One region of the Cupriavidus sp. WKF15 genome, then DNA from elsewhere that is predicted to be linked to it. Evidence: riboswitches for the same ligand, from Rfam matches in the RefSeq annotation. Region 1 holds a riboswitch; the other holds the start of a gene.
What was found. Region 1 has a riboswitch for glycine ahead of gcvT (glycine cleavage system aminomethyltransferase GcvT). Riboswitches for the same ligand answer to the same signal wherever they lie in the genome.
Positions count from the first base shown of each region.

Region 2: linked by a shared signal. The riboswitch ahead of CupriaWKF_RS24655 (D-amino acid dehydrogenase) and the one ahead of gcvT (glycine cleavage system aminomethyltransferase GcvT) in region 1 are both predicted to bind glycine.

Region 1 is NZ_CP119572.1:3,572,011-3,587,262, forward strand. Features, by position in the region: gene htpX (protease HtpX) at 1-161, shown strand, start outside; gene arfB (alternative ribosome rescue aminoacyl-tRNA hydrolase ArfB) at 280-684, opposite strand; gene CupriaWKF_RS16680 (FAD-binding oxidoreductase) at 723-2,111, opposite strand; gene CupriaWKF_RS16685 (hypothetical protein) at 2,631-3,014, shown strand; gene CupriaWKF_RS16690 (YMGG-like glycine zipper-containing protein) at 3,024-3,257, shown strand; gene CupriaWKF_RS16695 (hypothetical protein) at 3,403-3,633, opposite strand; tRNA gene CupriaWKF_RS16700 (tRNA-Arg) at 3,906-3,981, opposite strand; gene CupriaWKF_RS16705 (c-type cytochrome) at 4,330-5,205, shown strand; gene hemN (oxygen-independent coproporphyrinogen III oxidase) at 5,300-6,769, opposite strand; gene CupriaWKF_RS16715 (ABC transporter substrate-binding protein) at 6,980-8,122, shown strand; gene CupriaWKF_RS16720 (UvrD-helicase domain-containing protein) at 8,431-10,527, opposite strand; gene CupriaWKF_RS16725 (glycine zipper 2TM domain-containing protein) at 10,799-11,035, shown strand; glycine riboswitch at 11,098-11,186, shown strand; glycine riboswitch at 11,208-11,341, shown strand; gene gcvT (glycine cleavage system aminomethyltransferase GcvT) at 11,440-12,567, shown strand; gene gcvH (glycine cleavage system protein GcvH) at 12,672-13,052, shown strand; gene gcvP (aminomethyl-transferring glycine dehydrogenase) at 13,156-15,252, shown strand, end outside.
Region 2 is NZ_CP119573.1:1,581,142-1,596,393, forward strand. Features, by position in the region: gene CupriaWKF_RS24620 (GNAT family N-acetyltransferase) at 1-342, opposite strand, end outside; gene CupriaWKF_RS24625 (GNAT family N-acetyltransferase) at 597-998, shown strand; gene CupriaWKF_RS24630 (IS256 family transposase) at 3,492-4,760, shown strand; gene CupriaWKF_RS24635 (aldehyde dehydrogenase (NADP(+))) at 5,228-6,805, opposite strand; gene CupriaWKF_RS24640 (FadR/GntR family transcriptional regulator) at 6,951-7,688, opposite strand; gene gudD (glucarate dehydratase) at 7,876-9,237, shown strand; gene CupriaWKF_RS24650 (tripartite tricarboxylate transporter substrate binding protein) at 9,296-10,303, shown strand; glycine riboswitch at 10,616-10,715, shown strand; gene CupriaWKF_RS24655 (D-amino acid dehydrogenase) at 10,858-12,108, shown strand; gene CupriaWKF_RS24660 (sigma 54-interacting transcriptional regulator) at 12,112-13,599, opposite strand; gene CupriaWKF_RS24665 (GntP family permease) at 13,888-15,252, shown strand, end outside.

The DNA of each region.
Region 1 (15,252 bases):
CGATGGTCGCCGCGCTGCGCCGCCTGGGCGGCCTGGAGCCGGACGGCCTGCCGCAGAACATGCAGGCCATGGGCATAGCAGGAGGGACATCGTGGATGGCGCTGTTCTTGAGCCATCCGCCGATCGAGCAGCGCATCGCGGCGCTGCAGTCGGCACGCTGAAGCCCGATCCATCGCTGCGACCCGTCCAGGGCCTCTGGCATCGCGGGCATCGGTCAGGGAGCAAGCTATCATGCGCTCTCGGCCCCCACGGTGCCCGCAGGCAGCAGGCTGCCCGCGCTCAGTCCGTCACGCGCCCGCGCAGTGCTTTCACCTGGCTGCGCTGGTTCTTGCTCTCGAGGCGGCGCTTGCGTGAAGCCAGCGTAGGCCGTGTCGGGCGGCGCGAGCGCGGCGGGGTCGCCACGCTCGCAACCAGTTCATGCAGGCGCCGGATGGCATCGTCGCGGTTCAGCTCCAGGCTGCGGTGCTGCTGCGCCTTGATGACCACCACGCCATCACGCGTGATGCGGTGGTCATGCAGTTGCAGCAGGCGCTCCTTATGGTCCGGCGCGAGCGAAGACGCATGCACGTCATAGCGCAGGTGCACCGCGTTGGACACCTTGTTGATGTTCTGGCCGCCCGCGCCCTGCGCGCGGATGGCGGTGATGTCGTACTCGTGGTGAGGGATGAGGAGTTCGCCGGACATGCGCGCATCATAGCAAGGCGCATGCCCGGGACATTCTTCTAAACGGCGGGCGCGATGTTCTGGTTCACGCGGAACAGGTTGTCCGGGTCGTACTTCTGCTTGATTCGTGACAAGCGTTCGAAGTTGGGGCCATAGGCCGCACCGATGCGCCCCGCTTCATCCTCGGTCAGGAAGTTCACGTACACGCCTCCCGTGGCATATGGTTCCGTGGCGCGGAAGAAGTCGCGCGCCCAGGCTATGCAGGCTGCGTCCTCGCCGGGACTTTCCCACCGCGTATGTACGTTCATGACAAAGCGTGCATCCCGGTGGTGGTAGGCGGTGGCATCCGCGGCGACGCTGTTGGCCCGCCCGCCGACATGACCGATGAAGATCTCCGAATGTGGCGAAGGCAGGCGGCCGGAGTAATCCATCATCGCCTCAATGGCCTCGTCCGGCAGTTGCGTGAAGTTGTGCGATTTCCAGTAGTTGCGCGCGCCCGGCGTCAGCAGCGGGTCGAACGCCTGCTGCCAGGCCACATAGGGCATGGCGCCGACATGCTCGCCCAGCAGCGTGCCGAAGCCGCGCAATGGCGCCAGCAACGGCTCGCCCTGCGCCGGCTCGCCCGCGTAGAACACGGCCAGCACCACTACGTCCGTGCCATGGACGGCGGCCGGCAGGAAAGGCAGCGGCGGCGCCTTGCGCAACACGACCCAGATATTCAAGTCTTCCGGCATGGTTTCGGTGAACATGCGGTACTGGCTGAGCACCGCACGGCCTTCCGCAGCCGGGAACACCAGCAGCCCGGCCAGGATCTGCGGCCCGACAGCATGCAGCCGGAATTCGAACAGCGTCACCACGCCGAAGTTGCCGCCGCCGCCGCGCAGGGCCCAGAACAAGTCGGAGTGCTCCTGCTCGCTCGCGTGAAGGCGCCGGCCATCGGCGGTCACGACTTGTGCCGAGAGCAGGTTATCCACCGTCATGCCGTACTTGCGCGTGAGCCAGCCGAAGCCGCCGCCAAGCGTCAAGCCGGCCACGCCCGTGGTCGAGTTGATGCCCAGCGGCGTCGCCAGCCCACAAGCCTGGGCCTCGTGGTCGAAGTCGGCCAGCAGCGCGCCAGGCTCCACCCAGGCGCGCCGTGAACCCGTGTCAATATGGACCGCGCGCATGGCCGACAGGTCGATGACAAGGCCGTCATCGCACAGCGCCTTGCCGGCAATATTGTGGCCACCGCCGCGCACCGCGAGCAGCAGGCCGTTGTCGCGCGCAAATGCCACCGCCGCCGCGATGTCGGCTACCCCGGTGCATCGCACGACCAGTGTGGGGCGCTTGTCCACCATGGCATTCCAGATCGCGCGCGACGCATCGTAGTCGGCCTCACCGGGCAACAGCACCTTGCCGCGCACGGCCGTGCGCAGTGACGCAAGCAAGTCATTCGAAATCACGGGCATGGCAATCCTCCGCATCGACATCCCGGGGCCGCCATGCGGTGGTGGACAGGGGCCATGGCAGCCGTCCAGGGGTTTCAGTCTCGCAAATTGCGCGCCATGTGCGGCAACGCACCGACTGGACACGCCTTGCGACTCAAAGGGGCTAGTGCTTCCTTCGAATCGGACCGAAGTGTTTCATCCGTGATGCCTGGCAAGGCTCCCGGTATCCGCGACACGGTGCCAAAAGGGTGCCGATTGTGACGCAGGATATCCGCGGTGCTGATGGACAATCCGTTACAGCGGCGACACGTCCCGGGTCAGCGCCAGGCATAGCCCAGGGCCGATGCCATGGTGACGTGGTTGCGGGTGCCGCGCTGGCTGACGATGGGTCTTGCGGCCGCGTCTCCGGTGAGCCCCCGAACGGCGGCGTAGCGGTCACTGGAATAGCGACTAATATGAAAGCGCGCCAGTCAGCACCTGCTGACCGGGAGACAGGCTGAGGTGGGCCGCGGCGCAACCCGGCCCGTGCAGGAGTGCGCAATGACAACAAGACAGAAACTGCATGCGTGGACCGCCGTGGCGTGCACCGCGCTTGTCATGGCATCGGGCATTGCCCGTGCCGACGAGGTCCCGCTGGTGACCGGCAAGCAGTGGACCGAATCGACGGAGCAGATGAAGAAGGCCTACCTGGTCGGCATCGCCAACGTCGTGCAGGTCGATGTCGCCTACTATGCCGGCAATGTCCCGCCCGACTCGCAGACCATCGTGCCGCGCCTGGCCAGGGGGTTGAAAGGCCATACGCTGGATTCGGTTCGCGACGGCCTGGACCGCTGGTATGCCGCCCACCCCGACCGTCTGCAGCGGCCGGTGATCGAGACTATCTGGTTCGAGATGGTGGTGCCCGGACTGCAGAACAAGAAGTAAGGCAAGGCCATGAAACGACTTCAGTGGATCGGCGCGGCGCTGGCAGTGGCCAGTGTTGCCGCTTGCACGGGCATGACGCCGCAGCAGCAAGGTACGGTATCGGGGGCGGCCATCGGTGCCGCGGCCGGCGCCGGCATTGCCGCCATCGCAGGCGGCAGCGGCTGGACGGGTGCCGCCATCGGCGCGGTGGCGGGCGGTGTGGCCGGCAATATCAAGGGACGCAACGAGCAGCAGCGGTATTGACTGCCGGAGCTGTCAAGCGCGCAGCCACGGCACCTTCAGTCGCCGCGGCGTAATACCCTGCCTGAGGACATCGTGCCGGGACGCTGCCATGCGTCCGCGGGCCGTGCCTTGAAGGCTCAAGCACGGATGCCTGGCCGTCGCCTGCTCAGCGGAATCCAATCCTCGCCAGCAAGATGATGCTCTCAGTCACCAGGCGCTGGCTTCGCTCGACGACCCGGCGGTTGGAGGCGCGGACCCACTGCATCCGCTCGAGCAGAGCGTCGTCGCTCCGCACAGTCTCAGCCCGCCGCTCGCCCAGGCCCTGATCATCATGGGCCTCCGACCCGGCTGACTTGCGGTCGTGCGTGGGATCGACGGGGGGAGTCTTGCTACCCATGGTGGTCTCCGCCTAGGAACATTTCCAGTCTTGGCGCAGGCCAGTCGTCCGGGTATCCGGCTTCGTCCTACAAGAAGGCCCGCATTGAGCGGGCCATGGGAAATGCCGGGGAGGGGTCAGCTCGCGACACTCGCATGTTCCAGCAGAGGTGCTCGCAAAGACACCCCTCGCCTGGGCAAGACTTAGCAGAAGGCGCGGACACGCTGCCGCTCTTGGCAATGTGCTGGCCCTGGAAGCGAAAAGCGGGAACGGCAGGAAATGTGATGGAGATTTGGCGCGCCCGGCTGGGATCGAACCAGCAACCCCTGCCTTCGGAGGGCAGTACTCTATCCATTGAGCTACGGGCGCGCGGAAAGTGGTCTGGCACTGGCGGCAGGCACTGCCGCGGGGTGCAACCGTGCGGTGGGCGAGTGCCGCCGCTGAGAAGTCGCATAGGATACCGCGTTTGCGGTCATGCGTCCATGCGCGGGAATCCGGGGACGTCGCCGGACGTCTCGGAACCGTCTCTTTTGGCCCTGCCATGAGGCCTTTGGGGCTATAATCGCGAGCTATTTCCGTCAAGACGCAGCCGCACCGCGTTGGCAAACGGTGGACAGTACTGAACCACGCAATCAGAAGGACCCAGGCGTTCTAGGGCCCCATAAATCAAGCCGAGCGTGAGCGGCTGAAGGTTTCCTGCAAAACTGAGAGTTCTGTATGAGCGACGTCCAACACCAACACGACGAACACGAGTCTCCCATCAAGACGCCAAAGCAGCTGATCGCGGTGGTGATCGCTGCGTTCCTGGTCCCGATCATCGTGATCATCCTGCTGGTCAATTTTGTCGGCCATGGTTCCAAGGAAGGTGCCGGTTCGATTACCACGGCCGAAGCCATCAATGACCGCATCAAGCCGGTCGCAGCGCTTGAGATCAAGGACGCTAATGCGCCGCGCGTCTTCAAGACCGGCGAGCAGGTCTACAAGGAAGTCTGCGCTGCCTGCCACGCCACGGGTGCGGCGGGCGCGCCGAAGTACAGCAACGCTGGCGACTGGGCCGGCCGCATCGGCCAGGGCTTCGATGGCCTGCTGAAGTCCCTCCTGAACGGCAAGGGCGCCATGCAGGCCCGCGCGGGCACCACGCCGGACGACTATTCCGACTACGAACTGGGCCGCGCCGTGGTCTACATGGCTGACGCCGGCGGCGCCAAGTTCCCCGAGCCGCCGGCTCCGGCCGCCGCTGCTCCGGCCGCCACCGCGGCAACGGACGCTGGTGCCGCACCTGCGGCAGCCGCCGCCCCGGCAGCGCCCGCTGCTGCTGCGCCGGCACCGGCCGCTGCACCTGCCGCGGCGTCCGCCGATGTGGGCAAGAAGGTCTATGACCAGGTCTGCGCCGCCTGCCATGCTGCTGGCGTTGCCGGTGCTCCCAAGTTCGGCGACAAGGCCGCCTGGGCACCACGCCTGAAGGAAGGCATGGACGCTGTCCACAACTTCGCGCTGAAGGGCAAGGGCGTGATGCCGCCGAAGGGCGGTTATGCCGGCCCGGACGCCGACGTGCTCGCCGCCGCCGACTACATGGCGAGCGCTGCCAAGTAATACCGGCTGCGCTGTAAAGAAAGCCCGCGACTGGTTCGCGGGCTTTTTTTTGGTTCTTCGCCTGTCGCCGTGCGCCAGGAATGGCGCCGCCGGTTCAGACCACGCGCGAGTACCGCGGCACGAACCGCACCGGCTCGGCACCGTCGTTGGCGGCTGGCTGCGCGGCAGGCGGCCGCGCGGCATCTTCGCGCAGGTACCGGTCGAACACCATGGCCACGCGGCGCACGAGCAGGCGGCCCAGCATGGTCACCTCGATGCGGCCCGGCTCGCGGCGGACCAGGCCATCGACACCGAGCCGGTCGAGATCGCCGAGTTCCGCGGCGAACACGTCCGCGAAATCGATGCCATGGCGTGCCTCGATCTGCGCGATGTCGAGCACGCCGTTGCACATCAGCGCGCCGATGATCTCGCGGCGCAGATGATCGTCGCGCTCCATCGCGAAGCCACGTATGACCGGCAGCCGGCCGTCGTCGAGCGCAGCGTAATAGTCGTCCAGCGTGCGCGCGTTCTGCACGTATCGTCCCGCCACGGCTCCGATCGCGGAAATGCCGAAGCCGAGCTGGTCATAGCCGGCATGCGTGGAGTAGCCCTGGAAATTGCGCTGCAACCGGCCCTCGCGCTGGGCCACGGCGAGGTCGTCGTCGGGCAGCGCGAAGTGGTCCATGCCGATATAGACGTAGCCGGCGGCGGTCAGGCGCTCGATCGTGGAGACCAGAATGTCGAGCTTCTCGCCCGCGCTCGGCAAGGCGTTTTCATCGATGCGCCGCTGCGGCTTGAAGACGTGCGGCAGGTGCGCGTAGCTGTAGACCGAGAGCCGGTCCGGCCGCAACGTCAGTACCCGCTCCACCGTCGCGTTGAAGCGCGCCGTGGTCTGGTGCGGCAGCCCGTAGATCAGGTCCAGGCTGACCGAGCGGAACCCCAGTTCGCGCGAAGCATCGACCACCGCCCGGGTTTCCTCGAACGGCTGCACGCGATGGATGGCCTGCTGGACTTCGGGATCGAAATCCTGCACGCCGAGGCTGACACGGTTGAAGCCGAGTTCGGCGAGCAACGCCATGCGTTCGTGGTCGACGCGGCGCGGATCGATCTCGATCGAGTGCTCGCCGTCGGCCGGCAGGTCGAAGTGCTCGTGCAGCGAAGCCATCAAGCGGCGCATCTCGGCCGGGTTCAGGAAAGTCGGTGTGCCACCACCCCAGTGCGATTGCAACACCTGCCTGCGCCCGCCAAGGTGTGCCGCAGCAAGGGCCATTTCGCGCCCTAGGTAGCTCACGTATTTGGCGCTGCGCCCATGGTCACGCGTGATGACCTTGTTGCAGCCGCAGTAGTAGCAGATGTTCTCGCAGAACGGGATGTGCAGGTACAGCGACAACGGCGCCGGCGCCGCCGCGCCGCAGTCCGCCAGCGCAGCATGATAGGCGGCTTCGTCGAAGCCGCCATGGAAGCGGTCTGCCGTGGGGTAGGACGTATAACGCGGACCGTTGCCGTCGATTCGGCCTGCCAGCGCGCGGAAGTCGGACAAGGCGCGGCGGTCGAGCGCCGCGGATGGCGTGGATGACGTGTTCATGGGGGCGGACTTATGGGGGAGTTTGACGGTCCATGCTAGTTCCGCGACGCGTGCAGGGACTTGACCCGCGTCAAGCACCACCGCCGCAATGCTTGCGCACACCCCTCGTGAGCGGGGGGGCTGCGTCACATTTCTGTCACGGATGCCGGATACGCTGCGCCCCGCATCTCCGGCAGCCACCGCCCGGATCGCTCAGCCAACCGTGTTCCCATGCCTTCAATCCTGCCCTGTTTGCCGTACCCATCGCTGCGCGGCGAAGCGCTGCCAGACTCCCCGCGACGCCGCCAGCTGATGCTGGCGCTTGGCGGACTGGCCGCCACGCCGCCGGTCCTGGCCCAGTCACCGGCCCGGCGCACTGCCGTGGTCGGGCACCTGCTCGACCGCAGCGGCGCGCAGGCCGATCTGGCGCGCGACTATCTGGCGGGCGCCAAGGTCATGTTCGACGCGGCCAACGCCACGGGAGGGCCCGTGCGGATCGCGCATGTCGTGCGCGACGCCGATGCCGATCCGCGCGCGGCGCTCGCGCAGGCACTGTCGCTCGTGGATAGCGAGCATGCCGAATTGCTGTTCGGTCCGGGCGACCGGTTGCTGCCCGCGCTGGCGGCCTCGCCCGAACTGCACCGGCGCGGCGTGCAGATCGTGGCGCCGCTCTCGGGCCTTGCCCTGAGCGCGGACAACGTCTGGTTCACGCGGGCCGACTACCAGGCCGAGCTCGACGCCGCGGTGAAGCAGTTGCGCGACTATGGGCTGACCCGCGTGGCCCTGGCGGTCTCGGCGGAGTTCGCCGCCACCGCGTCCGGCAATGGTGCATCGTGGCTGACCCGGCTGGAATCCACGACGGGCACGCGCGCGGTGCCGCTGGGCGGCAGCCCGGACGCCGCAGCGCGCACCATCGCGGCGCAACGGCCGGGTGCCGTGATCGTGGCGGGCGATACGCTCGCCTATGCGAGCCTGGGCCGCGCGCTGGCCGCGCAAGGCTGGTACGGATTCCTGGTCGGGTTGTCCGCGGTCAGCCCTGCGGTCGCGCGCGAAGTGCTCGGCGCAGGCTACCCGGGCGGCATGGTGCTGACGCAGGTCGCCCCCGGCCCGCAGGCCGCCACGCTGCGCGTGGTCAAGGAGCATGTGGCCCGCATGAAGCAATACCTCGATGAACCGCCCTCGCCTGCGACCATCGCCGGATACATCGGCGCGGCGTGGCTGGTGCGCGCCCTGGGCGGGTGGCACGGCAACGGCACGGTGGAACTGCGGCGCGCGCTGCAGGCACGCATCGACGTGGGCGATTTCACGCTCGACTTCACGCAGGGCCAGCGCGGCTCGCGCTACGTGCAGCTGGCCGCTTCAGGCGCGCGGTAGTTCCCTGTGGCGCCTTTGTATCAGGCCCGATACACGGGCGTGCGCTCCTGAGATCAAGGCGATAAGCGGAGTGCGGGGAATGGGTGATGGTGGGGTTGTCGTGCTTGGCAGGCGCCGCTGTTTCGCCGGCGTAGCCGGCGAAACACACGACACCCCCAACCCTTCCCTATTCCCGCGTCACCGCCCGACGCCCGACGCCCGCACAGGACAGCTCCGCGCCAACGCCGGAAAATATTAGGCCCGCGCCGGCACGTGGGCCATGTCCCGTTCATATCGCTTGGTATCGGCAATATTGCCTCCCGCAAATCTCACCCCTGCGCCGCCTTGCCACCATTGCCGAGCAAAGCCTTCAGCGCGCCAAGCCGGTCCTTGGGACTCATTGCCGGTGTCTCATCCTTCGGCGCGGGCGCCTCTTCCAGCTTCATCTCGCCGATGAAGCGCGAAGGCTCGCAGGAATATGTCTCCCGCGCGCGCTTGCGCTTCTTGCACCAGCTGATATGCAGGCTGCGCTGGGCACGCGTGATACCCACGTACATCAGGCGCCGCTCTTCCTCGATCTTCTCGTCACCCATGTCCTCGTCCTCGCGGCAATGGGGCAGGATGCCCTCTTCCACGCCAACCAGGAACACATGCGGATATTCGAGGCCCTTGGACGCGTGCAGCGTCGACAGCCGCACCGCGTCGGGGTCTTCCTCGCGCCCTTCCAGCATGCTCATCAGCGCCACGGTCTGGGTCAGTTCGAGCAGGTTCTTGCCTTCGTCGCCGAAGCCGTCGGTATTGTCGAAACCGGTGGCTTCGCCCTCGCCCTCCGGTTCGGGCCGCGTGCCCTTGCGCTTGAGCCAGTCAAGGAACTCGAGCGTGTTGGTCCAGCGCGACTGGGCCTGGCGCTCGTCGAAGGCGTCATACAGGTAGGCTTCGTAGTGGATGCCTTCCATCATGTCGTCCAGCACCACGCTGGCCGGGTCCTTGGTCGCGCGATCGGCCAGGCGCACCATCGATTCGCAGAACACGCGCAGCGGCTCGAGCTGGCGCGGCTGCAGTTTCGCTTCGATGCCACCCATCATGGCAGCCTCGAACAATGACACCTTGGCCTGGCCCGCGAACGTGCCCAGCACTTCCAGCGTGGTGTTGCCGATGCCGCGGCGCGGCGTGGTGATCGCGCGGATGAAGGCGGGATCATCGTCCGGGTTGGCGATCAGCCGCAGGTAGGCGCAGATGTCCTTGATCTCCGCCTTGTCGAAGAAGCTCTGGCCGCCCGACAGCACGTAGGGAATGCGCTCGCGCCGCAGGATCTGCTCGAACAGCCGCGCCTGATGATTGCCGCGATACAGGATCGCGTAGTCGCGGAATTGCGCGCGGCGCTCGAACTTGTGCGCTGACAGGCGAAACACCACGGATTCGGCCTCGTGCTCCTCGTCGTTCATCGGGTGCACGGCGATCGGGTCGCCCATGCCGTGCTCGCTCCACAATTTCTTGTCGAACAGCTTCGGGTTGTTGGCGATGACCGAATTGGCCGCTTCGAGGATGCGCACGGTCGAGCGGTAATTCTGTTCGAGCTTCACGACCTTGAGGTCGGGGAAATCGGTCTGGAGCAAGCGCAGGTTGTCCAGCGTGGCGCCGCGCCAGCCGTAGATGGCCTGGTCGTCATCGCCCACGGCGGTGAACGCCGGCGCGCGCAGGTGCGACCCGCCCGCCAGCAGCTTCAGCAGCTGGTACTGGCACGCGTTGGTGTCCTGGTATTCGTCAACCAGGAAGTAGCGCAGGCGGTTCTGCCACTTGAGCTGCACCGCTTCATTGCGCGCGAAGAGTTCGGCCGGCAGGCGGATCAGGTCATCGAAATCCACCGCCTGGTAGGCATTCAGCGTGGCCACGTAGTTGCGGTAGACCAGCGCGGCCTGGTGCTCGTCTGCATTGGCGGCCTGCGCGATGGCCGCTTCCGGATCGACCATGCCGTTCTTCCACAGCGAGATGGTGCTCTGCACGCCGCGGATCAGCTTCTTGTCGGTGGTGCCAAGCTGCTCCTGGATCAGGCCGAAGCAGTCATCGGAATCCATGATCGAGAACTGCGGCTTCAGGCCCACGTGTTCGGCCTCCAGGCGCAGGATCTGCACACCCAGCGAGTGGAACGTGCACACCGTGAGCTGCCTGAGCGGCAGGCGCTTGCCCTCGCGCGTGGTCTTGCCCTCCATCAGCTTGCCGATGCGCTCCTGCATCTCCTTGGCCGCCTTGTTCGTAAACGTGACCGCGGCGATGTGGCGCGGCTCGAAGCCCTTGTCTTCGATCAGGTGCGCGATCTTCTGCGTGATCACGCGCGTCTTGCCCGAACCCGCGCCGGCAAGGACGAGGCAGGGCCCGTCCAGGTAGCGGACGGCTTCGGATTGGGCGGCATTCAGGCCGTGGGTCATGCGTGGGATGTGTCTGACGTGGGCGGGGCGGCGGAGGCGCCTGGTACGCAACATGCCGCAGCATGTCGGCGGCCGGCGCGAAGCCAGCCATGTTAACACGCGCGACAGAAGCGGTTCTGTCAGCGGAAACCGGTATTTGGTTGGCGCGCATGTTACCGGGGTAACACTTGGTAAGTCCCAAAAACCGGCTGCACATCGCGGTTTCTAATGAGTAGGCGGGAGGGATTCCGATCCGTCCCGGGCCTGTTTGAAGTCACTTCCGGAGCCAATCATGAGAACTCTACGAGCCCTTGGCAAGGCGACACTGGTAGGCGTGGCAGTAGCGGCCCTCGCGGGCGGTTGTTCCGATATGACGCCAAAGCAACGTAATACCGCAATCGGTGCGGCCGCCGGTGGCGTGGGCGGCGCCGTGCTGACCAACGGCAGTGCGGTCGGTACCCTCGGCGGCGCCGCGCTCGGCGGCGTGGTCGGCAACGTGGTCACGGACGACAACCACCATCACCGCTAAGGGGTGACGAAAGCGGGCGGGCCTGCCGCGTTGACAAAGGCAGGGCCCTCCCGTACATTGCGCGCATCCGACCGGGAGAGCGCGCACAGTATTGCGCCGCCGAAGGGGTATCACCCGAAAACTCTCAGGCACCACGGACCGTTCGGATCGGCATGCAACATGCACACGATGCATGCCGCACTCTGGAGAGCGGCACCCGCCATTAAGATGGCGAGCGTGCCCACCGAAGGGGCGCGCGAGGACCGGACCTGCCATCAGGCAGAGCCGCCTCGTAATCTCTCAGGTATCGAGGACAGAGGGGTCATCCGCCGCAGCGGATTGCGACGCCATTCGGGCGAAGCAAGCGTTGCGGCGGATGACCCTTTTTTTCGTTTTCGCAACCGAGATTGCCCCCGAGGATTCCCATGACGCTCCAGGCCACGCCCCTCAACGCCATCCACCGCGCTCTCGGCGCCCGCATGGTCGATTTCGGCGGCTGGGACATGCCGGTCAACTACGGCTCCCAGATCGAAGAACACAACGCGGTGCGCGGCGACGCCGGCATGTTCGATGTGTCGCACATGTGCGTGGTCGACCTGGCGGGCCCGAATACCCGCGCGTTCCTGCGCGGCCTGCTGGCCAACAACGTCGACAAGCTGCAGACCCCGGGCAAGGCGCTGTACTCGTGCATGCTCGACGAGAAAGGCGGCGTGATCGACGACCTGATCGTATATTTCTTCGCCGAGGACCGCTTCCGCCTGGTCGTCAATGCCAGCACGGCGCTCGGCGATATCGAATGGATCCGCGCGCGCAATGACGCCACCGGCAGCGGCGTGACCATCACCCCGCGCCGCGATGACGTGGCCCCGGCTGGCGTGCTGCCGCTGGCCATCGTTGCCGTGCAGGGCCCGAACGCCCGCGCCAAGGTGTGGAGCGCCTTCCCGTCCACTCAGCCTTCCGACGCCCTCAAGCCCTTCAACGCCATCGTGGTGCAGGATCCTGCTATCGGCGAGATCATGGTCGCGCGTACCGGCTACACAGGTGAAGACGGCTTCGAACTGGTCGTGCCCGCCGAGAGCGTTGCCGCTGTCTGGGAAAAGCTCGATGCCGCAGGCGTGCGCCCGGCCGGGCTCGGCGCGCGCGACACGCTGCGCCTGGAAGCCGGCATGAACCTGTACGGCCAGGACATGGACATCAACGTCTCGCCGCTGGACGCGGGCCTGGCCTGGACCGTGGACCTGCAGAGCGAGCGCGATTTCACCGGCAAGGCGGCACTCGCCGCCGCCGGCCAGCGCCAGCAGTTCCTGGGCCTGATCCTGCGCGACAAGGGCGGCGTGCTGCGCGCCCACCAGAAGGTCATCACCGCGGCCGGTGACGGCGAAATCACCAGCGGCACCTTCAGCCCGTCCCTGTCGCAGTCGATCGCTTTCGCACGCCTGCCGATGGGCGTGGCGGTCGGCGATACCGTCCAGGTGGAGATCCGCGACCGCAAACTCGCGGCGACTGTGGTTAAACTGCCGTTTGTGCGTATTGGCAAGGCACTCGTGAGCTGAGGCGGCAACGCCCCGGCCCACCACAACGGTCGCCCGTCGCGCCTGCCCCATCCACCGATGGCAGGCGCCCGAATCAAGAACAAATCTGAATCCGGAGAACCCTCATGAATTTCCCCGCTGACCTGAAATACACCGAGTCGCACGAGTGGGTGCGCGTCGAAGCCGACGGCACCCTGACCATCGGCATCACCGACCATGCGCAGGACGCGCTGGGCGACATCGTCTTCCTGGAACTGCCCGAAGTGGGCAAGTCGGTTGGCGCCGGCGACGCGCTTGCCGTGGTGGAATCGGTGAAGGCCGCTTCCGACATCTACGCCCCGGTGGCCGGCGAAGTCATCGCCGTCAACGAGGCCGCCACGGCCGCGCCGGAAAGCGTGAACGCCGACGCCTTCGACGCGTGGCTGTTCAAGCTCAAGCCGGCCAACAGCGACGACGTCAACGGCCTGATGTCGGCCGACGCCTACAAGGCCAGCGTCGGCGCCTGACGCCACGCCCGCCGGCCCCTGCACCAAGCATGGGCCGGCCACTGTATCGATGCGCGGCGGCATGGCTGACCACCTGCCGCCGCGCCCCAACGAGGTTCTTGCCATGAACGCCCCGCTTCCCATGACCGCCGCCCAAGGTAACCGGCCCACGCTGGCCGAACTGGAGGCGCGCGACGCCTTCGCCGCTCGCCATATCGGCCCCGACACGCCCGAACAGCAGCACATGCTCAAGGTGCTCGGCTACAGCAGCCGCGCCGCGCTGATCGACGCCGTGATCCCCGAGGCCATCCGCCGCCGCGACGGCATGCCGATGGGCGAATTCACCGAGCCGCTGGCCGAGGAGGCCGCACTGGCGAAGCTGCGCAAGCTCGCTGGCAAGAACAAGGTCCTGAAGAGCTTTATCGGCCAGGGCTACTACAACACGCTGACCCCGGCCGTCATCCTGCGCAATATCTTCGAGAACCCGGCCTGGTACACCGCGTATACGCCCTACCAGCCCGAGATCTCGCAAGGCCGCCTGGAGGCCATGCTGAACTTCCAGCAGATGGTCACCGACCTGACCGGCCTCGATATCGCCAACGCTTCGATGCTGGACGAAGGCACCGCCGCAGCCGAGGCCATGACGCTGCTGCAGCGCGTGAACAAGCACGCGTCGAACACCTTCTACGTGGCCGACGACGTCCTGCCGCAGACGCTGGAAGTGGTACGCACGCGCGCCAAGCCGCTGGGCATCGAGGTGAAGGTCGGCCCCGCTGCCGACGCAGCTTCGGCCCACGCGTTCGGCGTGCTGCTGCAGTATCCGGGCGTCAATGGTGACGTGACCGACTACCGCGCCATTGCCGACGCCGTGCACGCGGCCGGCGGCCTGGTGGTGGCGGCCGCCGACCTGCTGGCGCTGACGCTGATCGCCGCGCCGGGCGAATGGGGCGCCGACGTGGCCGTGGGCAACTCGCAGCGCTTTGGCGTGCCGCTTGGCTTCGGCGGCCCGCACGCGGGCTACATGGCGGTGAAGGATGCCTACAAGCGTTCGATGCCGGGCCGCCTGGTCGGCGTGACCATCGACGCGCAGGGCAACAAGGCCTACCGCCTCGCCCTGCAGACGCGCGAGCAGCATATCCGCCGCGAGAAGGCCACGTCCAACATCTGTACCGCTCAGGTGCTGCTGGCCGTGATGGCGTCGATGTACGCCGTGTACCACGGCCCGCAAGGCCTCAAGCGCATCGCGCAGCGCGTGCATCGCCTGGCGGCCACGCTGGCCGTGGGCCTGCAGACGCTCGGCTTCACGCGTACCAACGCGACGTTCTTCGACACGCTGACGTTCGAGACCGGCTTCAATACCGAAGCGATCCACGCCGCCGCGACCGAGCGCGGCATCAACCTGCGCCATGCCGGCGCGACGCGCATCGGCGTGTCGCTCGACGAGACCGCGACGCGCGACGACGTGGTGGCGCTGTGGGAAATCTTCTCGCACGGCAAGCCGCTGCCGGCCTCGCTGACGTTCGATGCCATCGAGGCAACGGTCGAGGACGCCTTCCCGGCCAACCTGGCACGCCAAAGCGCCTACCTGACGCACCCGGTGTTCAACACGCACCACGCCGAGCACGAGATGCTGCGCTACCTGCGCATGCTGGCCGACAAGGACCTGGCGCTGGACCGCACCATGATCCCGCTGGGCTCGTGCACGATGAAGCTCAACGCCACCAGCGAGATGATCCCGGTGACCTGGCCCGAGTTCAGCCAGATCCACCCGTTCGCGCCGCTGGACCAGACCGTGGGCTACCGCGAGATGATCGACCAGCTCGAGGACATGCTGTGCGCAGCCACCGGCTATGCCGCCGTGAGCCTGCAGCCGAACGCCGGCTCGCAGGGCGAATACGCCGGCCTGCTGATCATCCACGCCTACCACGCCAGCCGCGGCGAAAGCCATCGCGACATCTGCCTGATCCCGTCGTCGGCGCACGGCACCAACCCGGCGTCGGCGCAGATGGCCGGCATGAAGGTGGTGGTGGTCGCCTGTGACGAAAACGGCAACGTCGACCTGGAAGACCTGGCGAAGAAGGCCGAGCAGCACAGCAAAAACCTGGCGGCCATCATGATCACCTACCCGTCCACGCACGGCGTGTTCGAGCAGGGCGTGCAGCAGATCTGCGAGATCGTGCACCAGCACGGCGGCCAGGTCTACGTGGATGGCGCCAACATG
Region 2 (15,252 bases), on a different replicon from region 1:
CGAGAATCCCCAGCGAGCGAAGTACGCAGGAGCCACCGTAGAGAAAATATAGGCATCATGAGCTTCTGTGCCGCGAGCCCGCATCAATAGTATTTCAACCAGGCGCGTTGCGATGCCGTTGTCTCGGTATGCTGGCTCAACTGCGACTGAGCGGATGAGCACATGCGAGCCGTGATATTCCGCTGCCGCACATCCAACAATGCCGTCTTCATATATCGCAACTTGGAAGTCTTCAATTAACTCATAGGTATCGGAGGTGGGGAGGCTGCATTGCTCAAGCAATGCAGCAATGTGATGCCAATCTGAACGAAGGGCCGAGCGCAAAACAATGTCGGTCAGCATGATGATGTGTCTCCTGCGTGCGTCCTCTTCTGCCGAGAAGTCTGCGTCGCACATCTAATAATACTGAAGGCAATTATGTTGCCCTCGTTGTATGACAGTCCGGTGGTTATGCAACCTCAGATAGACCGTTCAGTAAGACTATCATCGAACAAGGGGAGCTCGTCTGCAAGTGATTGTGATTGAGCTTCCCTGCACCGTGTCTACCGTGCGCAGCCGGATGGTGCCTGAGGATTCGCGCTGCCGGGTCGGCAGACGTGGAAGCAATCTCGCAGGTGCTCCATTCCTGCGGTTTGCAGGGCAGCGACATTGACCCCTCGGCGGGCCTCTGCAGCCTGGCTGTCCTAGGTGAAAAGGTAATTGGCTGCGCCTGTGGCGAAATGTGTGGAGAGACGGTCATCATTCAAGCCGCTGCGGTTCTAGGTGAGTACAGGGGGCATCAGGTTGCTACGCATCTTGTTAGGGCCATCTTGATGCGTGCCCGCGCAACCGGCTGCACGAGGGCTGCGGTGCTCACGTCAGAGCATCCCGCGTTCTTTGCTCGCTTTGGTTTCACGCTCACCGCGTTGGACGGCATGCCACAGAGGATGAAGCTGTCCAAGGAATTCCTTCGGCGCTTTGGCGCAAGGACGCACTACATGTGCCGTCATCTCGACTGATTTCCATAGCGACTAACGAGTACCTTGGTGCTGATAACAGCGGCGCTGGCTACTCTCGGCGACGTGAGGAAATCTCAGCGCCAGAATTTGGCGGTAGCCTTCCCCTCTGCTTGCAGCTGAGTCCATGTCAAGGCCGGTAGCTGAACATGACCTTCCAGCACTTGGCCGATGTGCTCGCACGACCAAGGAGGCCGCAGGCCGCATGTAGTTGGTCTGTTTACCGAGGGGGAAATAGGATGTCGCTATAGGTTCTGAGAGACGAGCCTGTCGGCGTCCGCCATCAATCGTCGACCCTGTTCCCTGATTCGCTGGTGAGTGAGCGGCGAAACCTCGAAGACCCCGCAAGATAAGCGTAGCCTTCTCAAACCTCGTGAAGTGCGCTGAAATATGAAATCAATCTCGCTCTCGGGAAAGTCGCCAAGGTTGTGGTATGCCATTCGCATTCTCTCCTGGTAGGCTTTCCGCTCGACCTCGGTCAGAGCGACCACACTAGCCAGCAGGGACCGCGAATGCCATTGTAGCCAGCGCCGTCTCCACGGCCCATAGTTCTCATCCATCATCGACCCCTGCTTTGAAATCGCTCGTCTACACGCTGAAGCATTCAAAGGCCTCGATACGTGTGTGGCATATTCTGTAAAAACATCATAGTGTGAGATGAACTGTCTCACAACGGAGTGTGGAACACAGCGCCTCCTACCAAAAAGGGGGTAGGCTGTGCCCGTACGTCGAACTTTCGAACTCAAGAGTCCAACGCGCGCAGCCGATAGAGAAGAATTTGCAGGGGATTGGTATGAGGGCGGAGGAGGTACTTTTTTGAAGGAGATGCCACGAAGCGTCTGGAGTCGGACGTTCTCGAAGCGGTCGTCACTGCGATGCGGTATAACAAAAAAATGGTGACGCTAGTTCGCCAATGATGAACCCCGGGGGTAGGTGCTATGACTTCATTTCGAGAACGGATTGCACCCCAGGCAACCACCATCCGCAGGCAGGACATTGACTTCTACCGTGGGGGGAGGCTGCTGACGTTCATGTCCCTGACCACAAGGGAAAACACGTAAAGTCCTGGCGCAGACGGTGTGAAGCTTGGGCTGACTGTCATCACACCCGTCAGTGTCACGGTGGCTGGGCCAGAGAGTTGTGACCACGCGTACGTCAACGGTTTCTGAGGGGAGGCCGGGGCATAGCTCCTTCGGCCATCGAGTACGATGCGGTCACCGACTTCGCCTTCCCGGTTGGAACCTGCATTCGCTATTGGCACGGAGATGCCCTCCAGTAAGATAGTGCCGGCGAGGGTTGTTGCACTCGTCAGCGCACCTATCACGAGAGCCAGCGCGCCAAGCCATGAAGGTTGAAGTCGATGCAAAGTTATTCTTCCTCTCGGAAGGCGGGTAAAGGTTCACCGGCCCTGCCGTCAAGGTTGCCTTCAAGCGGGCGCGGCCAGGAGCCAGGCCCAAGTCCGTTCTACCTCTTGCTGCTCTCAGTCCCTGTGTCTGTAGTTGAGCGTTGCCGGGGCGCTCTTTTCTAAAGATTAAGTACCACGGATTCAGGAGGGCGCCACCAGCGGTGTTGGCCGGCACGATGACATCGCAAGCCTTTGTCTTGATGTTGCAACGCCGCAGCTGTCCTGCCGTCAAAGGGTTCTGGCCATTACTTGAGATGGGAATGAACAGGTTGCCTCCGGGCCCAAAAAGGATTGCATCCGCGAAGGCTCTAGGTTGGGGTGGTGTCCACAACTCGAGCTTGTCACGCTGGGCGCCAGTCTTGCCATCAAGTTGGAGGATTTTATCGGTGTCGCTCGCATCCGCTCGTAAGCTGGTGACCCACAGATTGCCTGAGCTATCAAAGACTAACCCGTTAGGTCGATGTAGGTTCGGAACAGTTGCAGTGGATGCGAATACATCGACAAGAGTCTTCGTGCTGGCATTGAAACGCAAGATGTAGCCGACCACGGGGTCAAAGTGTGGGTCTGATGGGTCGAGGCAACGTTCGGAGGGACATTTCGACTGAGGGAAAAGACGGCTAACGCTCTAGGGGTCGGGGTTGCTCGTTGGACCGATGTTGTACCGGCAGCCCCAGACTATCTTTAGTGGAGACGCATCAACGTCATGTTTTGCCTCCGGCACCACTGCCAACGGGATTCGAGTCGTTGCGCTAGCAGGCGGAGGCGTGTGACAGCAGGCGGCTGCAAGAGTGGCTTTGGGGGTGGTACTCTTCGCTCACCCCGATACAACGGGTTGCATTGGGGGCACTTTGAACGCAGCTGCACGCAGAACTCCACTGCCGGCCTCCAAAGTTGTCAGTTGGTCACGGGTGGAGTGAAGAAAGGTAGGCGTTAGCGAAGGCGAGGTATTTTCTGCGCCCGCTCTGCGCAGACCTCGTCCATTTCCTTGGAAGAGCGCGGAGAGAACATGGTCTCCTAGCGCTAGGCCCCGGATGCAGAGCCTGTCAGATTTTTAGTGTGCCGAGGTCATGAGACGATTACGGAAACGTCCAATGACCGACACGACAGTGAACAAGAAGAGCAAGAACCCGAAGGCACCGAAGCTGTTTCCCGATGAGCTGATCGATCAACTGCTGGCCCAGGTGCAGAGCAAGGATGCCGAGTCGATCCTGGGCGAATCGGGCTTGGCCGGCCAGCTCAAGAAGCAGTTGGCCGAGCGTATGCTCGCCGCCGAGTTGAGTCACCATCTGGATAACGAGGCCGAGCAAGGCAAGACCGGCAACCACCGCAACGGCACCAGCCCCAAGACGGTCCTGACGCCCAACGGTGAGCTGAATCTGGATATTCCGCGCGATCGGCAGGCGACGTTCGAGCCCCAATTGGTCGGCAAGTATCAACGCCGGCTGCCTGGCTTCGACGACCACGTCATCAGCATGTATGCGCGCGGCATGAGCGTGCGCGAGATTCAGGGCCATCTGCTGGAGCTGTACGGGCTGCAGGTATCGCCCGATCTGATTTCCACGGTCACCGACGAGGTGCTGGCTGACGTCGAGCAATGGCAGCAACGCCCGCTCGAGGCCATGTATCCGATCGTGTACTTTGACGCGCTACGACTGAAGATTCGCGACGAAGGCACGGTCAAGAACAAGGCGGTCTATCTGGCGCTGGGCATCCGCGCCGACGGCCGCAAGGAAGTGCTAGGTCTGTGGATCGAGCAAACCGAAGGCGCCAAGTTCTGGCTGAAGGTCTTCAACGAACTGAAGAACCGCGGCTTGCACGACGTCCTGATCGCGGTGGTCGACGGCTTGCGCGGCTTCCCCGAGGCGATCGAGGCGGTCTATCCGGCCGCGCAAATCCAGACCTGCATCGTGCATCTGATCCGCAATTCGCTGAATCTGGCGAGCTGGAAGGACCGTAAGCCGTTGGCTGCCGCGCTCAAGCCGATCTATCAGGCCGCCACGGCCGAGGCGGCGGCCGCAGCGCTCGACACCTTTGCGGGAAGTGAGTGGGGACGCAAATTCCCTACCGTCGCGGCCATGTGGCAGCGCCAATGGGAACAGGTGATTCCCTTCTTCGTCTATCCGCCTGAGGTGCGTCGAATCATCTATACGACAAACGCCATCGAGAGCATGCACATGCAGTTGCGCAAGATCGTCAAGAATCGCGGCCACTTCCCCAGCGACGAGGCCGCCAGCAAACTGCTGTATCTGGCCTTGCGCAACATCGAAAAGGATTGGAAGATGCCACCTATCACCTGGCGGCAAGCAGTCAATCAGTTCGCCATTCTGTTTGGCGAGCGATTCACCTCCGCCATGAGCTGAGATTTTTTAACCGACCTCAGCACACAAAATTCCTGACACCTCCCGGATGCACGCTGTTAGATTTACTGACTACCTACGTCCAGGCGGTGCTACAGGTTAGCTCGCCCCTTGGATGGCAAATGTGTAACAACAACTTGCCTTTGCCGACCCTCAACCTACAGATGCAAGGTATATCTTATGAAAAGTTTATTCGGTGCCTTATCACTGAAGTGAGAGACTGGAATACAACTACGAATGTTTTCGACCTCCTTCCAAACGGATTCATAAAGAAAGGCGTGCCCCCCACACCCCAAGCCTTGTTCGAAGAGTATCGCAAGCCTCGAATCATTGAGGCTTCTAGAGAGTGGTCACGCCAAGAGATATTCAGAAGGTTGCTCGAGGTGCGCCGGCGCTCGCGCTCGGCGGCCAGGGCGGACGCCGAGTTGTTCGCGCTGCTCGATATGCTGTTCTGACCGTGCGCGGCAAGCTCAGGCGCGTGCCGGCTCGCCGTCCTTCAGCCGCCACAGCGCCAGCGGATTGCCGTCCTGCAGCGCGGCCGGCAGCAGTTCGGCAGGCACGTTCTGGTAGCACACCGGACGCACGAAGCGGTCGATCGCGGTGGTGCCGACCGAGGTCGTGCGCGTGTCGGACGTGGCCGGGAAAGGCCCGCCGTGGACCATGGCATATGACACTTCCACGCCGGTCGGATAGCCGTTGAACAGCACGCGTCCGACCTTGCGCTCCAGCAGCGGCAGCAGTTGCGCGGCCACGGCGTAATCGCCGCGGTCAGCCTGGACGGTGGCGGTCAGCTGGCCCTCCAGTTCGCGCGTGACGGCGAGCATGTCCTCGACATCGCGGCAGGCCACCAGCACGGTGGACGGGCCGAACACTTCGGCATGCATGCGCGGGTCGGCGATGAAGTGCTGCGCCGTGGTCTCGAAGACCGCCGCGCGGGCCTGGTTCGGGCCCGTGCTGGCCTGGCCGCTCACGATACGCGCGAGGCCGTCGATGTCCGACAGCTTGCTGATGCCGTGTTCGAATGCGTGCTGGATGCCCGGCGTCAGCATGGTGCCGGCCGGCTTTGCCGTCACGGCAGCGCCGGCTGCCGCGCGGAACCTGTCGAGTGCCGGGCCTTCAAGGGCGAGTAGCAGGCCGGGGTTGGTGCAGAACTGGCCCACGCCGAGCACCAGCGAATCGGCCAGGTCGCGCGCGATGGCTTCGCCGCGTGCCGCCAGCGCTTCGGGCAGCAGGAAGACCGGGTTGATGCTGCTCATTTCCGCGTAGACCGGGATCGGCTGGCCGCGGTTGCTGGCGACCTGCATCAGTGCCAGGCCGCCGGCGCGCGAGCCGGTAAAGCCCACAGCCTGGATGGCCGGATGGGCCACCAGTTCCGTGCCGACGGTGTGGCCTGCGCCGGTCAGCAGCGAGAACACGCCTTCGGGCAGGCCGGCATCGGCCACGGCCTGGCGGATCGCGCGGCCGACCAGTTCGGACGTGCCAGGGTGCGCGGGATGGGCCTTGGCCACCACCGGGCAGCCGGCTGCCAGGGCCGAGGCGGTGTCGCCGCCGGCCACGGAGAAAGCGAGCGGGAAGTTGCTGGCGCCGAACACGGCCACCGGACCGATCGCGATCTTCTGCATGCGCAGGTCGGGGCGCGGCGGCGAGCGCTCGGGCAGGGCGCTGTCAAGCGTGGCAGCCTGCCAGCGGCCGGCACGCAGCACGGTGGCGAACAGGCGCAACTGGCCGGTGGTACGGCCGCGCTCGCCTTGCAGGCGGGCGAGCGGCAGCGCGCTTTCGGCGTGGGCGCGTTCGATCAGAACGTCGCCGAGCGCCTCGATCTGGTTGGCAATCGCTTCGAGGAAGCTCGCGCGTTGCTCGGGCGAGGTCGCGCGGAAGGTATCGAATGCCGCTTCGGCCAGGTCGCAGGCACGCGCCACGTCAGCGCTGCTGGAACCGTGGAAGACCGGTTCCAGGGTCTCGCCGGTGGCCGGGTTGATGGCGTAGAAGGGTTCGTCGATGCCGTACACGGCGCTCGCGCCGATCAGCATTTCGCCGGTAATCGTCATGTCTGGGTTTCCTGCAAAGGGAAAAGAGGAGCGGAGGCCGCCGTCGAACGGAGCGGTCCGTTCAGGCGTGCCGCGGCGGAGGTTTCATCTCGTAGGACATCATATGACATGAGGCGGTTGACCGCAACCGCCCGGCTGCGGCCGCTCAGGCGGCGGCCGACGCCTTGCGCAGGCGCTCGCGGCTATTGGTCAGGTGCATGCGCATGGCGGCCTTGGCGGCTTCGGGATCGTGGCGCTCGATCGCGTCATAGATATTCTCGTGCTCGAAATGCACGCGTTCAAGGTACTGGGCGCGTTCCTGCGCATTGACCTGCAGGCGGCTGCGCGGGATCAGCATGGTCCCCAGGTGGCCCATGATGTCGGTGAAATAGCGGTTGCCGGTGGCGCGGGCGATGGACAGGTGGAACTCGAAATCCGCGCCGACGGCGTCGCTGCCTTCCGTGGCGCTGCGCTCCATGGAGTCGAGCGCGCGACGCATGGCGGCAAGCTGCTCGTCGCTGCGGCGCGTCGCGGCCAGTCCGGCTGCCTCGGCCTCCAGGCTGACGCGGAACTCCAGCATGGCCAGTACGTCCATGGCAGTGCCCATGGTAGCGGGGTCGATGCGGAACGGCGACGACGTTTCCGCCGGGCGCGCCAGCACGAACGTGCCAATGCCGTGGCGGGTTTCCACCAGCCCGCTGGCCTGCAGGCGCGACAGCGCTTCGCGTACCACGGTTCGGCTTACGCCGAAGCTGGCCATGACCTCCGACTCGGTGGGCAGCTTGTCGCCCGGCTTGAGCTGGCCCTGGCGGATGCTTTCGGTGAGGCCGCTCACGACTTCCTCGGCCAGCGTGCGGCCGCGGCGGCGCAGGGGTGCGGGAGGAGTCATCTGGGCGTCGGACATGGGCGTGCGAAGGGCGTAGGGAAATTGCGGCCTTGACCTGGCCGGAATGTGGTCATTATACTCGGTTGTAAGTCATACGACGACTGATAACGTATGCTGTGAGATCGATGATGCGCAGCCAGCGATATATGCCGCGGCCCACGCCGCCGCGCCAACGAACGCCAATCAGATTCTGGAGACAGCCCGCATGAACGCTTCACAAGCCGCCAGCCAAGGTGACCATCCCGCCACGCCCGTCGTGACCGAACTCACCGTGGTGCCGGTCGCCGGCCACGACAGCATGCTGATGAACCTGTCCGGCGCGCATGGCCCGTACTTCACCCGCAATATCGTCATACTGCGCGACAGTGCGGGCAACACTGGCGTGGGCGAGGTGCCGGGCGGGGAGGGCATCCGCCAGACGCTGGAAGATGCCCGGCAACTGGTGGTGGGGCAGCCCATCGGCCAGTACCAGGCCATGCTCAACCGTGCGCGCGCCGCCTTTGCCAGCCGCGATGCCGGCGGCCGTGGCCTGCAGACCTTCGACCTGCGCATTGCCATCCATGCCGTGACGGCGCTGGAAGCCGCGCTGCTGGACCTGCTCGGCAAGCACCTGCAGGTGCCCGTGGCGGCGCTGCTCGGCGAAGGCCAGCAGCGCGACGCGGTGGAAATGCTCGGCTACCTGTTCTATATCGGCGACCGCCGCCGCACCACGCTCGACTACCGCACGGAGCCGGAGGCCGGCAACGCGTGGTTCCGCCTGCGCAATGAAGAGGCCATGACGCCCGAGGCCATCGTGCGCCTGGCGGAAGCCGCCTACGAGCGCTATGGCTTCAACGACTTCAAGCTCAAGGGCGGCGTGCTGCGCGGCGACGAGGAGATGGAGGCGATCCTCGCGCTGCACGAACGGTTCCCGAAGGCGCGTGTCACGCTCGACCCGAACGGCGGCTGGCTGCTCAAGGACGCCATCCGCCTGTGCCGCGACAAGCATGGCGTGCTGGCCTATGCGGAAGATCCGTGCGGCGCCGAAGACGGCTACTCGGGGCGCGAAATCATGGCCGAGTTCCGCGCGGCGACCGGACTGCCCACGGCGACCAATATGATCGCCACCGACTGGCGCCAGATGGGCCACGCGGTGCGGCTGCAGTCGGTCGACATCCCGCTGGCCGACCCGCACTTCTGGACCATGCAGGGCTCGGTACGGGTCGCGCAGATGTGTGCCGAATGGGGCCTGACCTGGGGATCGCATTCCAACAATCACTTCGATATCTCGCTGGCAATGTTCACCCACGTGGCCGCCGCCGCGCCGGGACGTATCACTGCCATCGACACGCACTGGATCTGGCAGGACGGCGAGCACCTGACGCGCGACCCGCTGAAGATCGAAGGCGGCATGGTGCAGGTCCCGAAAACGCCGGGCCTCGGCGTGGAGCTCGACATGGAGGCGCTGGCACGCGCTCATGCGCTTTACCAGGAAAAGGGCCTGGGCGCGCGCGACGACGCGATCGCCATGCAGTTCCTGATCCCGGGCTGGAAGTTCGACAACAAGGCGCCCTGCATGGTCCGCTAAGGGACGCGTCGGCTGGCCCGGCAGGCAGCGACCAATCAAACCTCAACAGGAGACAACAATGATCGATCTTTCCACGCTGCTGCGCCGCTGTGCCGGCGCGGGCATGGTCCTGGCAGCGGTAGCGGCCGTGACCGTCGCGAGCGGCGCGGCCACGGCGGCCAGCCCGGCCTGGCCGCAAAAACCGGTTTCGGTGGTGGTGCCGTTCCCCGCGGGCGGCTCGACCGATACCATCGCACGCATGCTGGCCGTGCCGCTCAACGAGAAGCTGGGCCAGCCCTTTGTCGTGGATAACCGGCCCGGCGCGACGGGCGCGATCGGCGCGACCTTCGTCAAGCGCGCGCCGGCGGACGGCTACACCATGATGGTGGCGTCGATCGGCGTCTATGCGGTGAATCCGTTCCTGCAGAAGAACCTGTCCTATGATCCGGCCAGGGACTTCGACCTGCTCACCGTGGCAGTACGCGCGCCCAATGTGCTGGTGGCCAACCCGAACTTCCCGGCCAAGACCATGCAGGAACTGGTCGGCTACATGAAGAAGAACCCGGGCAAGGTCGCCTTCGCGACCTCGGGCGCCGGTTCGTCGGACCACCTGACTGCGGCCCTGTTCTGGCAGAAGAGCGGCACCGAGGGTTTGCACGTACCGTACAAGGGCGGTGCGCCGGCCATCTCCGACCTGCTCGCCGGACAAGTCGATGTGTCGTTCCAGAACATCAACGCGGTGATCCAGCATATCCGCAGCGGCAAGCTGCGCGCGCTGGCGGTGACGTCCGACAAGCGCGCGGCGGTGCTGCCGAACGTGCCGACCATGGCAGAAGGCGGCGTGAAGGACGTGGAAGTCTATTCGTGGCAAGGTGTCGCTGCGCCGCGCGGCCTGCCGCCCGACGTGAAGAGCCGCCTGCACGGCGCGCTGGTCGGCGCGCTCAACGAGCCGAAGATGCGCGACAAGCTGGCTGAAAGCGGCTTCGAAGTGGTGGCCAATACGCCCGAGCAGTTCGTGCAATTCGAGAACCAGGAGCTCAAGCGCTGGAAGTCGGTGATCGAGCAGGGCAAGATCACGATCGAGTAGTAGGCAGGCGAGTCATCTTGCCGGTCCCGCTGCCGCAAGGGAGCGGGGTGCCTCGACAAGGGCGGCCATGAGGCCGCCCTTGTCATTTCCGCCGGCCGCGAGCGATGCCGCGCATTTGTTTGCAGCAGTTTTGACTGTCGGGGAACTTCGGTCGCGGATGCGATGCTGGCGCAGGGCGTGATCTGAGGGCCTTGGCCTGGGCGTTGCTAGGGATAACCCGATTCCCCGCGCCCGGGCACTTCCAGATATCATCGCCATGCGGCCAGGTTCAAAGCCTGCCGCAAAGCGGCGCCGGACCAACCCCCGGCGCCGTGCGACCTCGCAGGAGAGACCGGAACGCCGCCAGGCAGGTCCGGCGCCGACGGAGCAACCGCCCCGGAAACTCTCAGGCACCAAGGACTGTGGCGTCGCAAGTACAGATCTGGAGAGAGGCGCTTCGCGCCCACCGAAGGGGACGGCATGGCCTGGCCATGTCCAAGCTCTCAGGTACCGCGGACAGATGGGGCAGGGGACCGGCAACGGTCAAATTCATCCTTGCTTCAGGACAATCTGTCATGTCTCACATGCTCGTCATCGGCGCCGGCATTACCGGCGTCACGACCGCCTATACCCTCGCGAAACAGGGCTATCGCGTTACCGTGCTGGACCGTCACCACTATCCGGCGATGGAAACCTCGTTCGCCAACGGCGGCCAGCTTTCCGCATGCAACGCCGAGGTCTGGAACAATGCCGGCACGCTGCTCAAGGGCCTCAAATGGATGATGAGGCGCGACGCGCCGCTGCTGCTCAACCCGCGCCCGTCGTGGCACAAGTATTCGTGGCTCGGTGAATTCGTCGGCAACCTGCGCAACTACCGCGCCAACACCATCGAGACCACGCGCCTGGCCATTGCCGCGCGCCAGCACCTGTTCGAGATGGCCGAGCGCGAGCAGATCGATTTCAATCTGGAGCGCCGCGGCATCCTGCACTTCTATCACGACCGTCCCAGCTTCGAGGCCGCGGGCCGCACCAACCAGATGCTGGTGGAAGGCGGCCTGGAACGCTATGCCGTCACGCCGGAAGAGATCCGTTCGATCGAGCCGACGCTGCAGGGCAACTACTACGGCGGGTACTACACGCCGTCCGATTCCACCGGCGACATTCACAAGTTCACGCGCGGCCTCGCACGCGCGTGCGAGCGGCTCGGCGTGACGTTCGTGCATGGCGTGAACGTGAAGTCGGTGGACCTGCGCAAGGATGGCGTCACGATGCGCGTGGCCGCGTCGGAAGCCGCCGTGGCTTCGGGGCAGGCTGGCGGTGAACGCGAGTTCGCGGGGACGGCGGTGGTGGTGTGCGCCGGCGTGGGCAGCCGTCACATTGCGGCCATGCTTGGCGACCGGCTCAATGTCTATCCGGTCAAGGGCTACTCGATCACGGTGCACCTCGATGACGAGCGCAGCGTGAAGAACGCGCCGTATGTGAGCCTGCTCGACGAGAGCGCCAAGATCGTGACCAGCCGGCTTGGGGCCGACCGTTTCCGCGTGGCCGGCACCGCGGAATTCAACGGCGACAATCGCGATATCCGTGCGGACCGCATAGCGCCGCTGGTGTCATGGGTACGGCGCAACTTCGATATCGAGACCTCGCGGTCGGTGCCGTGGGCCGGCCTGCGGCCGATGATGCCCGACATGATGCCGCGGGTCTCGCGTGGCCGCGCCACGCGCGTGTTCTACAACACGGGACACGGGCACCTGGGCTGGACGCTGTCGGCCGCCACGGCAGCGATGATCGCCCAGACCATCGCCGCGAGCCATCCGCTTCACTGACCCTCAGTCCTCTGTCACCCCGGCCGGCGCCATGCGCCCGGCCGCGCGGTGCGCCACCAGCTTCTTGTAGAACGCCGCGCGGCTGATGCCGATGGCCGCGGCAGCGCGCGGTACGTTGCCACGGCTAGCGGCCAGTGCCTGCGACAGGTAGGCAGCCTCGTACTGCGCCATGGCGTCGGCGTAGCCCGGTGGCGCCGGCGTATCGCTCGCCGCGGGCACCGGGGCGGACGCAGGGGCCGGCGCCGTGACCGCGCGCCGGCCCAGCAGTGGGGCCAGCATCGACGCATCGACTTCGCCGCCGTCGTGCATCATCACCAGGCGCTCCAGCGTGTTGCGCAGTTCGCGGACATTGCCTGGCCAGTCGTGTTCGCCCATCAGGGCGAGCGCACAGTCGGACAGCACCGGCGCGTCGCGTTCGGTGCGCCTGCAGATTTCTTCGAGGATCGCGTAGGCAAGCGGCAGCAAGTCCGCTTGGCGCAGCCGCAGCGGCGGCACGCAGATCGGCACGACATTGAGCCGGTAGTAGAGATCCGCACGGAACTTGCCCGCTTCGACCAGCGCGGGCAGGTCAGCCGAGGTTGCGGCAATGATGCGCACATCGGAACGGATGATGCGGTTCGAGCCGATCGGCTCGATTTCCTTGTCCTGCAGCGCGCGCAGCAGCTTGCTCTGCAGCGAGAGCGGCATGTCGCCGATCTCGTCGAGGAACAGCGTGCCGCCATCGGCCAGTTCGAACTTGCCGACGCGTCCCTTGCGCTCCGCGCCGGTGTAGGCGCCGGGAGCGGCGCCAAAGAACTCCACCTCTAGCAGCGCTTCCGGAATCGCCGCGACGTTGACGGTGACCAATGGCCGGTCGGCGCGCAACGATCCCGCATGGATGGCATGAGCCAGCAGTTCCTTGCCCGTGCCGGTCTCGCCAAGCAGCAGCACGGGCGCATCGACCTGCGCCGCACGGCGCGCTAGGCGCTTGACCTCCAGCGTGGCCGGCGAATTGCCGACGAAGCTCGCAAACGTGTACTTGGCGCGGCGCGCCTGCTCCAGCGTGCGGCGCGTCGCGGCCAGCTCGTCGCGGGCGCGCGTGTAGTGGGACAGCAGCGGCGTCAGGGCCTTGAGTTCGTCGAACAGCGCGAAGCCCACCGCGCCCACGGTGTTGCCGTCATCGTCCTTGATCGGCAGGCGCATCACGATCATCGGCTCGCGCGCGGCTTCCATGATGTCGAGCAGGATCGGCTTGCCAGTTGCCACCACCTCGCGCAGCAGGCTGTTGGGAATGACCCGCTCGCAGTCGAGCCCGATCGCATCCCGCGGGTCGGCAAAGCCGAAGCGCGCCGCATAGCGCTTGTTGATCCACACCACGCGGCCGTTCACATCGACCACGATGGTGCCTTCGCTGAAATTCTCGAACGTGCGGAACAGCGACTCCATCGCGCGGCGCGCCACGGAATCGTAGTTGCCCAGTACGTTGTCCCCGGCTTCGCTCAGTGTTTCCATGTTCTTATTCTCGAATTGGAGACGAATAGTCTCACAAGCGAGCGCGATCTTATGGGCGGGATGTCCCGCACTGTCTCGAAATCAAGACGCGACAGGGTCGAAGCGGCAGGGAAACTGGCTGTAAGAGGCATATTCGTCACGTTTAATGCTGGCATGCTCCGTGCGAAGTCACCCGGTCCCCGGACGCGCGGCCTGGCCGCGCTGCCTGTCATGAATGAAATTGGCAGGGCACTTTCGGGCGCCGGGGCCTATATTTCCCAGACCAAGAACAATCCTCGCGGAGACTTCATGTCCTTTGTGATCGTCGTTGCTGCCCTTGCATTCCTGATGCTTGCCGCCTATCGCGGCTACAGCGTCATCCTGTTCGCCCCGCTGGCCGCGCTCGGCGCCGTGCTGCTGACCGAGCCGTCGGCCGTGGCGCCAGCCTTTACCGGCATCTTCATGGAGAAGATGGTCGGTTTCGTGAAACTCTATTTCCCGGTGTTCCTGCTTGGCGCCGTGTTCGGCAAGGTGATCGAGCTGTCCGGCTACTCGCGCTCGATCGTCGCGGCCGCCATCCGCTATATTGGCAGCTCGCGCGCGAACGCGGTGATCGTTGCCGTGTGCGCGCTGCTGACCTATGGCGGCGTGTCGCTGTTCGTGGTCGTGTTCGCGGTCTATCCGTTCGCGGCCGAGCTGTACCGGCAGAGCAATATCCCGAAGCGGCTGATGCCGGGTGCGATCGCGCTGGGCGCGTTCTCGTTCACGATGGATTCGCTGCCCGGTACGCCGCAGATCCAGAACATCATCCCGACCACCTTCTTCAAGACCACCGCATGGGCGGCCCCCGTCCTTGGCGTGGCCGGTGCGCTGTTCATCATCGTGGTCGGCCTGGGCTACCTGGAATGGCGCCGCCGCGCCGCGATGGCGAAGGGCGAGGGCTATGGCACGTCGCTGCTGAATGAGCCGGAACCGGTGGAGACGGCCCAGTTGCCCAACCCGCTGCTGGCCCTTGCGCCGTTGGTGCTGGTGGGTGTTGCCAACTTTGTGCTGACGCGCAAGATCCCGCAGTGGTACGGCGCCACCAGCGCGCTGGAACTGCCGGGGCTGGCCAAGCCGGTGACCATCCCGACCGCCTCCGTGGTTGCGATCTGGGCGGTGGAGGGCGCGCTGCTGCTGGGCATCCTGCTGGTGGTGGTGACCGCGTTCGGCACCGTGCGCCAGCGCTTTGCCGAAGGCAGCAAGACCGCCGTGGGCGGCGCGCTGCTGGCAGCCATGAACACCGCATCGGAATACGGCTTCGGTGGCGTCATCGCCGCGCTGCCGGGCTTCCTGGTGGTGGGCGACGCGCTGCGTGCCATTCCCAATCCGCTGGTCAACGCGGCGGTCTCGGTGAGCGCGCTGGCCGGCATCACCGGTTCGGCGTCGGGCGGCATGAGCATTGCGCTGGCAGCCATGGGCGACACCTTCATCCAGGGCGCACAGGCGGCCGGCATCCCGCTGGAGGTGCTGCACCGCGTGGTGTCGATGGCCAGCGGCGGCATGGACACGCTGCCGCACAACGGTGCGGTGATTACGCTGCTGGCCGTGACCGGCCTTACGCACCGCGAGTCCTATCGCGACATCTTCGCCGTCACCATGATCAAGACGATGGCGGTGTTCTTCGTCATCCTG